3 regions of the Vibrio sp. AH4 genome follow, and region 1 is predicted to be linked to each of the others. Evidence: predicted binding sites of a transcription regulator. Region 1 holds the regulator's gene; each other region holds the start of a gene.
The links. The regulator MetJ, encoded in region 1, represses methionine synthesis genes. The targets are predictions, from matches to a motif close to TTAGACNTNTANANGTCTAA.

Region 1 (3,201 bases):
ATATGTCGCATTCTGAAATGAGTGACAAGATTCATCGTCGTTATCAATACCCATTTCTTCACTCACTTATCTGCATATAAAACGCTTTTAAGCGGCACATTCTGGCTATTTCTTCTCCGCATTTCACATTTTCACTGGTCTTATCAGCAAGATCTTCGCTTTTTTTGTACCCTTTGCTCAGTGTCTAACCTAGGCAGCTTGCAAGACATACATTAGAATTTGTGACCTTTCCCATAAATAACTATAAGAGAACAGCCCTATGTCCGATGACAATCACCTCACCCCAACACCGGAAGAACAGTTTCGCCAACGTGCTCTCGATTACCATGCTTACCCAACCGCGGGAAAAATTGGTATCGCACTGACCAAACCTGCAGACTCCGCCGCCGATCTTGCGCTGGCTTACAGCCCAGGCGTAGCAGAACCGGTTCGTGAAATCGCACAAAACGTGGAAAATGTGTACAAGTACACCGCGAAAGGTAACACCGTTGCAGTCATTTCTAACGGTACCGCTATTTTGGGGCTGGGCAATTTAGGACCAATGGCCTCCAAGCCTGTCATGGAAGGGAAAGCGCTGCTGTTTAAACGCTTTGCAGGACTGGATTCGATTGATATTGAAGTCAAACACCGCACCATCGATGAATTTGTCGATACGGTAGCGAACATCGCGGATACTTTCGGTGGCATCAACTTAGAAGACATCAAAGCGCCAGACTGCTTTGAAATTGAACGCCGCCTGATTGAACGTTGTGATGTGCCTGTGTTCCACGATGACCAACACGGCACCGCGATTGTGACCGCTGCGGGTATGCTCAACGCATTAGAGCTGCAAGGTAAACAACTGAAAGACTGTATGATCGTCTGTCTTGGGGCGGGTGCCGCTGCGGTAGCGTGTATGGAACTATTGATCAAATGCGGTGCAATGCGTGAGAAAATCTACATGCTGGATCGCAAAGGCGTGATCCACACTCGCCGTGATGATCTGAACGAATACAAACAGCTGTTTGCCAACAACACCGACAAACGCACGCTGGAAGATGTGATTGCCGGTGCCGATCTGTTCTTGGGCGTTTCTGGCCCGAACCTACTGCCAGCCGACGCACTCAAACTGATGGCCGACAAACCAGTGGTGTTTGCCTGTTCCAACCCCGATCCAGAAATCAAACCGGAAATTGCCCATCAAGTCCGCAATGACATGATCATGGGTACTGGTCGCAGCGACTATCCAAACCAAGTTAATAACGTTCTCTGCTTCCCATTTATTTTCCGCGGTGCGCTGGATGTTCGCGCCAGTGAAATCAACGATCAGATGAAACTCGCCGCCGTAGAAGCGATTCGTCAATTAGCCAAAGAGCCCGTACCGGCAGAAGTTTTGGCCGCAGCGGGAGTGGATAAGCTCAGTTTCGGTATTGAGTACATCATTCCAAAACCAATGGACCCACGCTTATTGCCACGTGTAGCGCGTGCGGTGGCGGAAGCCGCGGTGGAATCGGGTGTGGCTCGTATTCCAATGCCAGAAAACTATATGCAGGCGTAATCTGTTTGCATGGATAGCAAAAAGCCCCTCGCACGAGGGGCTTTTTTATGAGCTTAATCTTTCACTTAGCCAATGTCGCTAGCTACTCATCGTAAGATTCGAACTCAATCCCCATTTCGGTCATCAAACGTTTGGCTTCGGCAGGAATATCATCAGGGCGATCTTTACGCAGGTCTTCGTCCGTCGGCAGCGGCTGGCCAGTATAAGCATGCAAGAAGGCCTCACACAGCAATTCACTGTTGGTTGCGTGACGTAAGTTATTGACTTGACGGCGTGTTCTCTCATCCGTTAGCACTTTGAGAACTTTTAGCGGAATGGATACCGTGATTTTTTTTACCAACTCGCTCTTTTTCCCATGCTCTGCATAGGGGCTGATGTATTCGCCATTCCAGTCTGCCATTGCGCACCTTCGTTATTGTGGTTCGAATCGAAATTTCAAAGGCCCTAATTTTAGCGGGATTTACTGCCATAAGCAAAGACATATAGACGTCTAGAAGTGTTGACGTCTTTATTTAACATCAGTAAAGTGTCGAGTAATTTATGGGCAACGGATAAACCTCATCCCCCAGTTAGGGAAAGTTGCGATGCGACAACCGACACTGCAGCTTAAAGCAGGAAAGGTATATGATGATGCTCTCTAGGACAGAATAGCCAGCAAGGAAACTCCATGACCACACGCAAGCCAGCCACCATTGCGGTTCGTACCGGGATTGAATCGGACACTCAATACCATGCCGTTGTACCACCGATTTATCTTTCGACCAACTATGGTTTTCCCGCCTTTGGTGAAGTGCCAAAATACGATTACACCCGCTCAGGCAACCCTAACCGTGGTCTATTAGAGCAAACCCTGTATGAGCTTGAATGTGGTGAAGGTGCGGTGGTGACCAACTGCGGTACTTCGGCCATCAATTTGTGGGTCACCGCGCTGTTAGGCCCTAACGATCTGATTGTGGCACCACACGACTGCTACGGCGGCACTTATCGCTTGCTCAACACGCGCGCTAAAAAAGGCGACTTCAACGTACAGTTTGTGGATCAATCCAACGAAGAGGCTCTCACCCAAGCTTTAGCCCGCAAACCCAAGCTGTTACTGATTGAGACCCCATCCAACCCTTTAGTGCGTGTGGTGGACATCGCTCATCTTTGTCAGTTAGCGAAAGCACAAGGTACTTTGGTGGCTGTAGATAACACCTTTTTGACACCAGTATTCCAAAAGCCGCTCACCTTAGGTGCAGATTTTGTGCTGCACTCCACCACCAAATACATTAATGGTCACTCGGATGTGATTGGCGGCGTGTTGATCTGTAAACACAAGCAACATGCCGAAGAACTCGCTTGGTGGGGTAACTGCTTAGGTTCAACCGGCACTCCATTTGATAGCTACATGACCTTGCGTGGCATTCGCACGCTGGGCGCGCGGATGCGCGTGCATGAAGAGAGTGCACAGCAGATGTTGGCCTATCTGCAGACTCAATCATTGGTTGGCAAAATTTACCATCCAAGTCTGCCCGACCATCCGGGTCATGAGATTGCCAAAAAACAGCAATCGGGCTTTGGCGCGATGCTCAGTTTCGAGTTTGCCGGTAGTTTTGAGCAGCTGAAATTCTTTGTGGGCAAGTTGGCGCTATTCTCACTCGCCGAATCGCTCGGTGGGGTAGAAA
Region 2 (3,201 bases), 550 kb from region 1:
CAACGGCAAAGATGTTAGGGTCGAAAATAATATCTTCCGGTGGAAAGCCCACTTCATCGACCAAAATATGGTAAGCCCGACGACAGATCTCTAATTTGCGCTCACGGGTATCCGCTTGGCCCACTTCGTCAAACGCCATCACAATCACGGCGGCACCGTAGCGGCGTACCAATTTGGCTTGGGCTATAAACTTCTCTTTCCCTTCTTTTAGAGAGATAGAGTTGACGATGCCTTTACCCTGAATGCATTTCAGACCCGCTTCAATGACTTCCCATTTAGAGGAGTCGACCATCACCGGAACTTTGGATATTTCTGGTTCAGAGGCGCATAGATTCAAAAAGCGCACCATGCACGCCTCGGCGTCCAACATGCCTTCATCCATGTTGATATCAATGATCTGCGCGCCATTTTCTACCTGCTCACGCGCGACATCCAACGCCTCATCGTATTGCTCTTCTTTAATTAAACGCTTAAAACGCGCTGAACCGGTGACGTTAGTACGTTCTCCCACGTTAACAAACAGTGTTTCAGGGCCAATATTCAGCGGCTCTAACCCCGAGAGACGACATTCCACTTTCAGCTCGGGTAAAGCCCTTGGTTTCACACCCTCGACGGCCTTGGCCATCGCCGCGATATGCTCAGGTGTCGTACCACAGCAACCACCAACTAAGTTAAGAAAGCCTGCTTGTGCCCATTCCGCAATATGTTCTGCCATTTCCTCGGCAGAGAGATCGTATTCACCAAACGCATTGGGCAGTCCGGCATTTGGGTGCGCGGAAACATAGCATTCTGAAATGCGTGAAAGCTCTTCCACGTACTGGCGCAGCTCATCAGGGCCTAACGCACAGTTCAAGCCAAACGAAATCGGCCGTACATGACGCAAGGCGTTGTAGAAAGCTTCCGTCGTCTGTCCAGACAGAGTACGCCCAGAGGCATCAGTAATCGTACCGGAAATCATCACCGGTAAGTTGATGCCCAGTTCTTCAAACACACTATCGACCGCAAACGCACACGCTTTGGCGTTAAGCGTATCGAAGATGGTTTCAATGAGGATCAGATCGCTTCCGCCGTTGATCAAAGCGCGGGTGGATTCGGAATACGCCTGAACAAGCTGGTCAAAAGAAACATTACGAAAGCCCGGATCATTCACATCAGGAGAAATCGAACAAGTGCGGTTGGTTGGACCAAGCACACCAGCCACATAGCGTGGCTTATTAGGATTTTTAGCTGTCCATTCATCCGCAACTTCACGTGCAAGCTTAGCGGCGGCAAAGTTAATTTCGGCACTGAGCGATTGCATGTCATAGTCTGCCATAGCAATCGTGGTTGAGTTAAAGGTGTTGGTCTCAAGAATATCCGCCCCAGCTTCAAGGTAAGCGGAGTGAATCTCTTTAATAATTTGCGGCTGAGTAAGCACTAAGAGGTCGTTATTTCCTTTCAAATCACAGTGCCAATCGACAAATCGTGCACCGCGATAGTCTTCCTCTTGTAACTTATAACTCTGAATCATCGTTCCCATACCACCATCAATCAGTAGGATACGCTGTTTCAGTTGTTGTTCGAGTTGCTGTCTCACTTCCATTCTCACTATACCGCCTCATTCCTTTTGCTTTGATGACATCCTATCACACAAATTTCAGAAATCTAGACGTCTAAAAAACGATTAAACCAACCAAAATATTTTGTGTGTGAGCTCACCCTCGTATGATTAAAAAGTATTTGCTATTTACTCAACAGAGAAAGACAATTTCGTTCACAAATTGTTACACACACTGAGAAGAGAATGTCCGTCTATTACACTTTGTGCTTCCTCTCTGCGGCAGCCATGTTGATTGCTTTTTTAAACAGCAAGATCAGCAAAATGCAAACAACCATCGCCATTACTGCAGGTTCGATGATGTTGTCGTTATTAATCCTCATCGCAGGTCAAAACAACTGGTTCCATCTCTCCCAAATTGCGACAGAAACCGTCACCAGTATTAACTTTGAAAATTTCCTGCTCAAAGGGATCTTAGGCTTCCTACTTTTTGCAGGTGGTTTGGGGATTAAATTACCCAATCTAAAAGATCAAAAGTGGGAAATTACCGTTCTAGCACTTGGCGCTACTTTATTCTCCACTTTCTTTATCGGATTTGCGTTGTACGGCTTCTGTCAGTTGATCGGCATTCAGTTTGATCTAGTCTACTGCTTACTGTTCGGTGCTCTTATTTCCCCCACCGACCCGATTGCCGTTTTAGCGATTGTGAAGAAGCTAAAAGCGCCAAAACGAATTTCTACCCAGATTGAAGGTGAATCACTCTTCAACGATGGTTTTGGTCTGGTTATCTTTGTCACGATCTTTACGATTGCTTTTGGTCATGAAACTCCCACCATCGGCAGTGTTACCTTGCTCTTCATGCAAGAAGCTATCGGAGGCATTGTTTACGGTTTCCTTCTCGGGCTACTGTTTCACTACCTTATTTCGGCAACCGATGACCACTCGATGGAGCTGTTGTTAACCATAGGTATTCCAACGGCAGGTTATGCCTTTGCTGATGTAATTCACGTTTCAGGCCCACTCGCGATGGTGGTCTCTGGCATCATGATTGGTAACTGGACTCGATTTATTGGCTTCTCAAAAGAGAGTGAAGAACATCTCGATCACTTCTGGGAACTGGTCGATGAATTCCTCAACGGCGTCTTGTTCCTATTGATCGGTATGTCGATGCTGTTGTTCGAATTCCACCAAGAAGATTGGATCTTGATGGCATTTGCAATTCCGGTTGTTCTGTGTGGACGTTACCTGAGTGTGTTTGTCTCTTACATTGGCTTTAAGCGCTACCGCACTTACAATCCTTGGTCAATCCGCATTTTGACTTGGGGTGGCTTACGCGGTGGTTTAGCACTCGCGATGGCACTCTCTATCCCTTCTGGAATCATGGTCATCCCAGAGAAATTGATTGATGTAAAAGAACTGATCCTCGTCATGACCTACGCTGTGGTTGTTTTTTCAATTCTAGTACAAGGATCTACTATTACTCCGATGATTGAGAAAGCGAAAAAAACCGAAAAAGCAATGCAAGCAGAGCTCAATCCAGAGAGTGAGCAGCCACTCACTCAACAAGAGAACCACAACTAACCATTATCTTTCTTTACCAAAAAGCCGCAGTGAACTCCTCACCACTGCGGCTTTTTTATTACCTACTGTTTATCATGATGTTA
Region 3 (3,201 bases), 1.1 Mb from region 1:
CTAAATGCTGTAAGGCACGCTCAATCACGCCAGTATTGTCATAATTGATGGAGGAAACATCCTCACTGTGCATCGCCAATAACACGCAGCGATGTTGCCAGTGAAGCAGTGCATCATGGTCGATATCCGTAAAACCAAACACGATCACGCCATCCACTTGTCGTTTGGCGAGCACTTTTAAGTGAGCGTTCGTTTTTTCGTGGCTAAACTGGCTCTCCATAATCACCACATCATAACCGTGAGCATAAAAAGCTTGCAGCATAGTGCTGACCGCTTTGTTTTCCGAAGGCGAATCGAGACGTGAGATGATAATGCCCACGACTTTTTGGCTGCCACCACGCATGGTTTGTGCCGATTTGGAAGGCACATAACCCGATTCTGCGATCACCTGCTCTACGCGTGCACGCGTTTCAGGCTTCACTTTGGGATCATTGGTCAGCACTCGGGATACGGTTGATTTACCGACACCAGAAAGTCTCGCAATGTCTAAAATGGTCAGTTTTCGATTCATGTGCTGTGGGATATTCATTTAAAAAGAGAGGAATAAAGCCGCTATCGCGACCTTATTTTTTCACTCGCAGTAGATAGTGTGGCACGTCACGAATACTATCAAGCACCACCGTTGCCAACGCTTCACCTTGTTCAGTTACCGGTTTACCCGTGCGTACGAGAATCTTAGTACCCACGCCGGCCGCTTCGGCTGCCATCATATCTTCCGCTTTATCACCCACCATGACCGAATTGGCCATGTCGATTTTCAGAAAATCGCGCGCAGAAAGGAACATGCCCGGCTTAGGTTTACGGCAATCACACTCTTCTTTGTATTGCCCAATTCCATGTTCAGCATGGTGCGGACAGTAATAGATGCCGTCAAACTCAACGCCATTATCCGCAAAGTTCCAGTCCATCCACTGAGTGAGAGAGATGAAACGTTCCTCGGTAAATTTGCCGCGTGCGATTCCGGACTGGTTGGTGACCAACACCAATAGATAGCCCATACGCTGCAAAGCTGCAGTCGCTTCAAACACACCTTCAATGAATTGGAAATCGTGCTCATCATGCACGTAACCATGATCAACGTTGATCACGCCATCACGGTCCAGAAATACGGCTGGTTTTGCCAAAATGCTATCTCTTTCAAGTCACTTTGCGCGAATTATTGCACGCTTTATTTTTTTCATCACTATCTATATTTTTTTCGTCACTATCTAATAACGTTCTCGTCTAATCACTCACAACCATTTAGACGTCTAGACGTAAAAATATCTATTGACTTAAACTCGGCAAGCCCATAGCATCGACTACCAATTGAGTAAGAGGCTAATAGATTATTCTGCCTTTAGCAGTACAGGGTTGCACATGATTGAGATTAAAAGCGTAAATAAAGTGTTCTATCAGGGGGATAAAGAAATCCATGCCCTGAAAGACATCAATTTATTGATTCCACAAGGCACCATTTTTGGGGTGATTGGTTCATCCGGTGCGGGAAAAAGTACGCTGATCCGTTGTGTCAACATGCTAGAAAAACCGACCAGCGGCCAAGTGATTGTGGATGGCGTTGACCTAACCACACTAAGTCAGCAGCAGCTCTGCGCGGCTCGCCGCAATATCGGTATGATTTTTCAGCATTTTAATCTGCTTTCTTCACGAACTGTATTTGAAAACGTCGCTCTACCACTAGAGCTTGCTGATAAGCCACGTCAACACATCGAAACCAAAGTCACCGAACTTTTGGCGCTGGTTGGATTGGATGATAAACACGATAGTTATCCCGCCAATCTTTCCGGTGGTCAAAAACAGCGTGTGGCGATTGCCCGCGCTTTGGCAAGCGATCCTAAAGTGCTGCTGTGTGATGAAGCGACCAGCGCGCTCGATCCAGCGACGACGCAGTCAATTCTAGAACTGCTCAAAGAGATTAACCGTAAACTCAACCTAACCATTTTGCTGATCACCCATGAAATGGATGTGGTGAAAAGCATCTGTCACGAAGTGGCGATTATTGGTGGTGGAGAGCTGGTTGAAAATGGTACCGTCGGCGATATTTTTGCCCACCCTAAAACCGCGTTAGCGCATCAATTTATCCGCTCAACGTTGGATTTATCGATTCCAGAAGATTACCAAGCGCGCCTGCAACCCACTCGCGTGGCTAGGAGCTACCCACTGGTGCGTTTGGAATTCACTGGAGCCACTGTTGACGCCCCGCTGATGACGCAAATTGCCCGTAAGTACAACATTGATGTCAGCATTCTGAGCTCTGATCTCGATTACGCCGGCGGTGTGAAGTTTGGCATGATGGTGGCTGAAATTTTTGGAAATGCCGACGATGATGAAGCCGCGATTCGTTACCTACGTGAGCACAATGTAAAAGTGGAGGTGCTGGGTTATGTCCTTTAATACGATTGCACAATGGGTTACGCTGAACAGCGATCTACTCCTAACTGCCACATGGCAAACGCTGTACATGGTCGCGATTGCGGGCGTGGTCGGTTTTGCACTGGGTATTCCGCTTGGGGTGATTCTACACACCACTAAAAAAGATGGCTTGCTAGAAAACCTACCGCTCAATCGCATTCTTGGTGCAATTGTTAACGTAGGTCGCTCCGTCCCCTTTTTAGTGTTGATGGTCGCGATCATTCCCGTCACCAAACTGATTGTCGGCACCTTCATCGGTACCACGGCGGCGATTGTCCCTCTTACGATTGGAGCAATTCCGTTTGTAGCGAGACTCATTGAAAGTGCACTGCTTGAAGTACCAACCGGCTTGGTGGAAGCGGCACAGTCTATGGGGGCGACGCCACTGCAAATTATTCGTAAGGTACTGCTGCCTGAAGCGCTACCCACGATTTTAAACTCAGTCACAATTACTCTCGTGACACTGGTCAGCTACTCAGCCATGGCAGGTACCGTTGGCGGTGGGGGTCTGGGCGATGTGGCGATCCGCTACGGATTCCACCGTTACGACATCACCATCATGGCGGTGACGGTGGTCATGCTGATTGTGCTGGTGCAAATTATTCAATCCATCGGTGATGCGTTGGTACGCCGCGTCGATCATCGATAAGCAAAACAAAAGCCTTTTTTGAACAAGGAGTTCATCATGAAGTTTAGCCTGAAAAGTTTACTGACTATCGCTGCTGCTGCCTCAACCCTGATTTTGGCAGGCTGTGGTGAAAAAGCGGTGGATAACAACAAAGTAAAAAT

Region 2: the regulator MetJ is predicted to act here: its motif matches at 1,637-1,656, upstream of metH (methionine synthase).
Region 3: the regulator MetJ is predicted to act here: its motif matches at 1,243-1,262, upstream of metN (methionine ABC transporter ATP-binding protein MetN).

What each region holds. Positions count from the first base shown of each region.
Region 1 covers NZ_JALAIV010000001.1:705,430-708,630, forward strand. Annotated here, with positions in the region: gene MKA69_RS03410 (malic enzyme-like NAD(P)-binding protein) at 260-1,537, shown strand; gene metJ (met regulon transcriptional regulator MetJ) at 1,620-1,937, opposite strand; gene MKA69_RS03420 (O-succinylhomoserine (thiol)-lyase) at 2,205-3,201, shown strand, end outside.
Region 2 covers NZ_JALAIV010000001.1:1,257,742-1,260,942, reverse strand. Annotated here, with positions in the region: gene metH (methionine synthase) at 1-1,588, opposite strand, end outside; gene MKA69_RS06025 (sodium:proton antiporter) at 1,784-3,118, shown strand.
Region 3 covers NZ_JALAIV010000001.1:1,764,665-1,767,865, reverse strand. Annotated here, with positions in the region: gene treR (trehalose operon repressor TreR) at 1-511, opposite strand, end outside; gene gmhB (D-glycero-beta-D-manno-heptose 1,7-bisphosphate 7-phosphatase) at 564-1,124, opposite strand; gene metN (methionine ABC transporter ATP-binding protein MetN) at 1,360-2,394, shown strand; gene MKA69_RS08335 (methionine ABC transporter permease) at 2,384-3,061, shown strand; gene MKA69_RS08330 (MetQ/NlpA family lipoprotein) at 3,098-3,201, shown strand, end outside.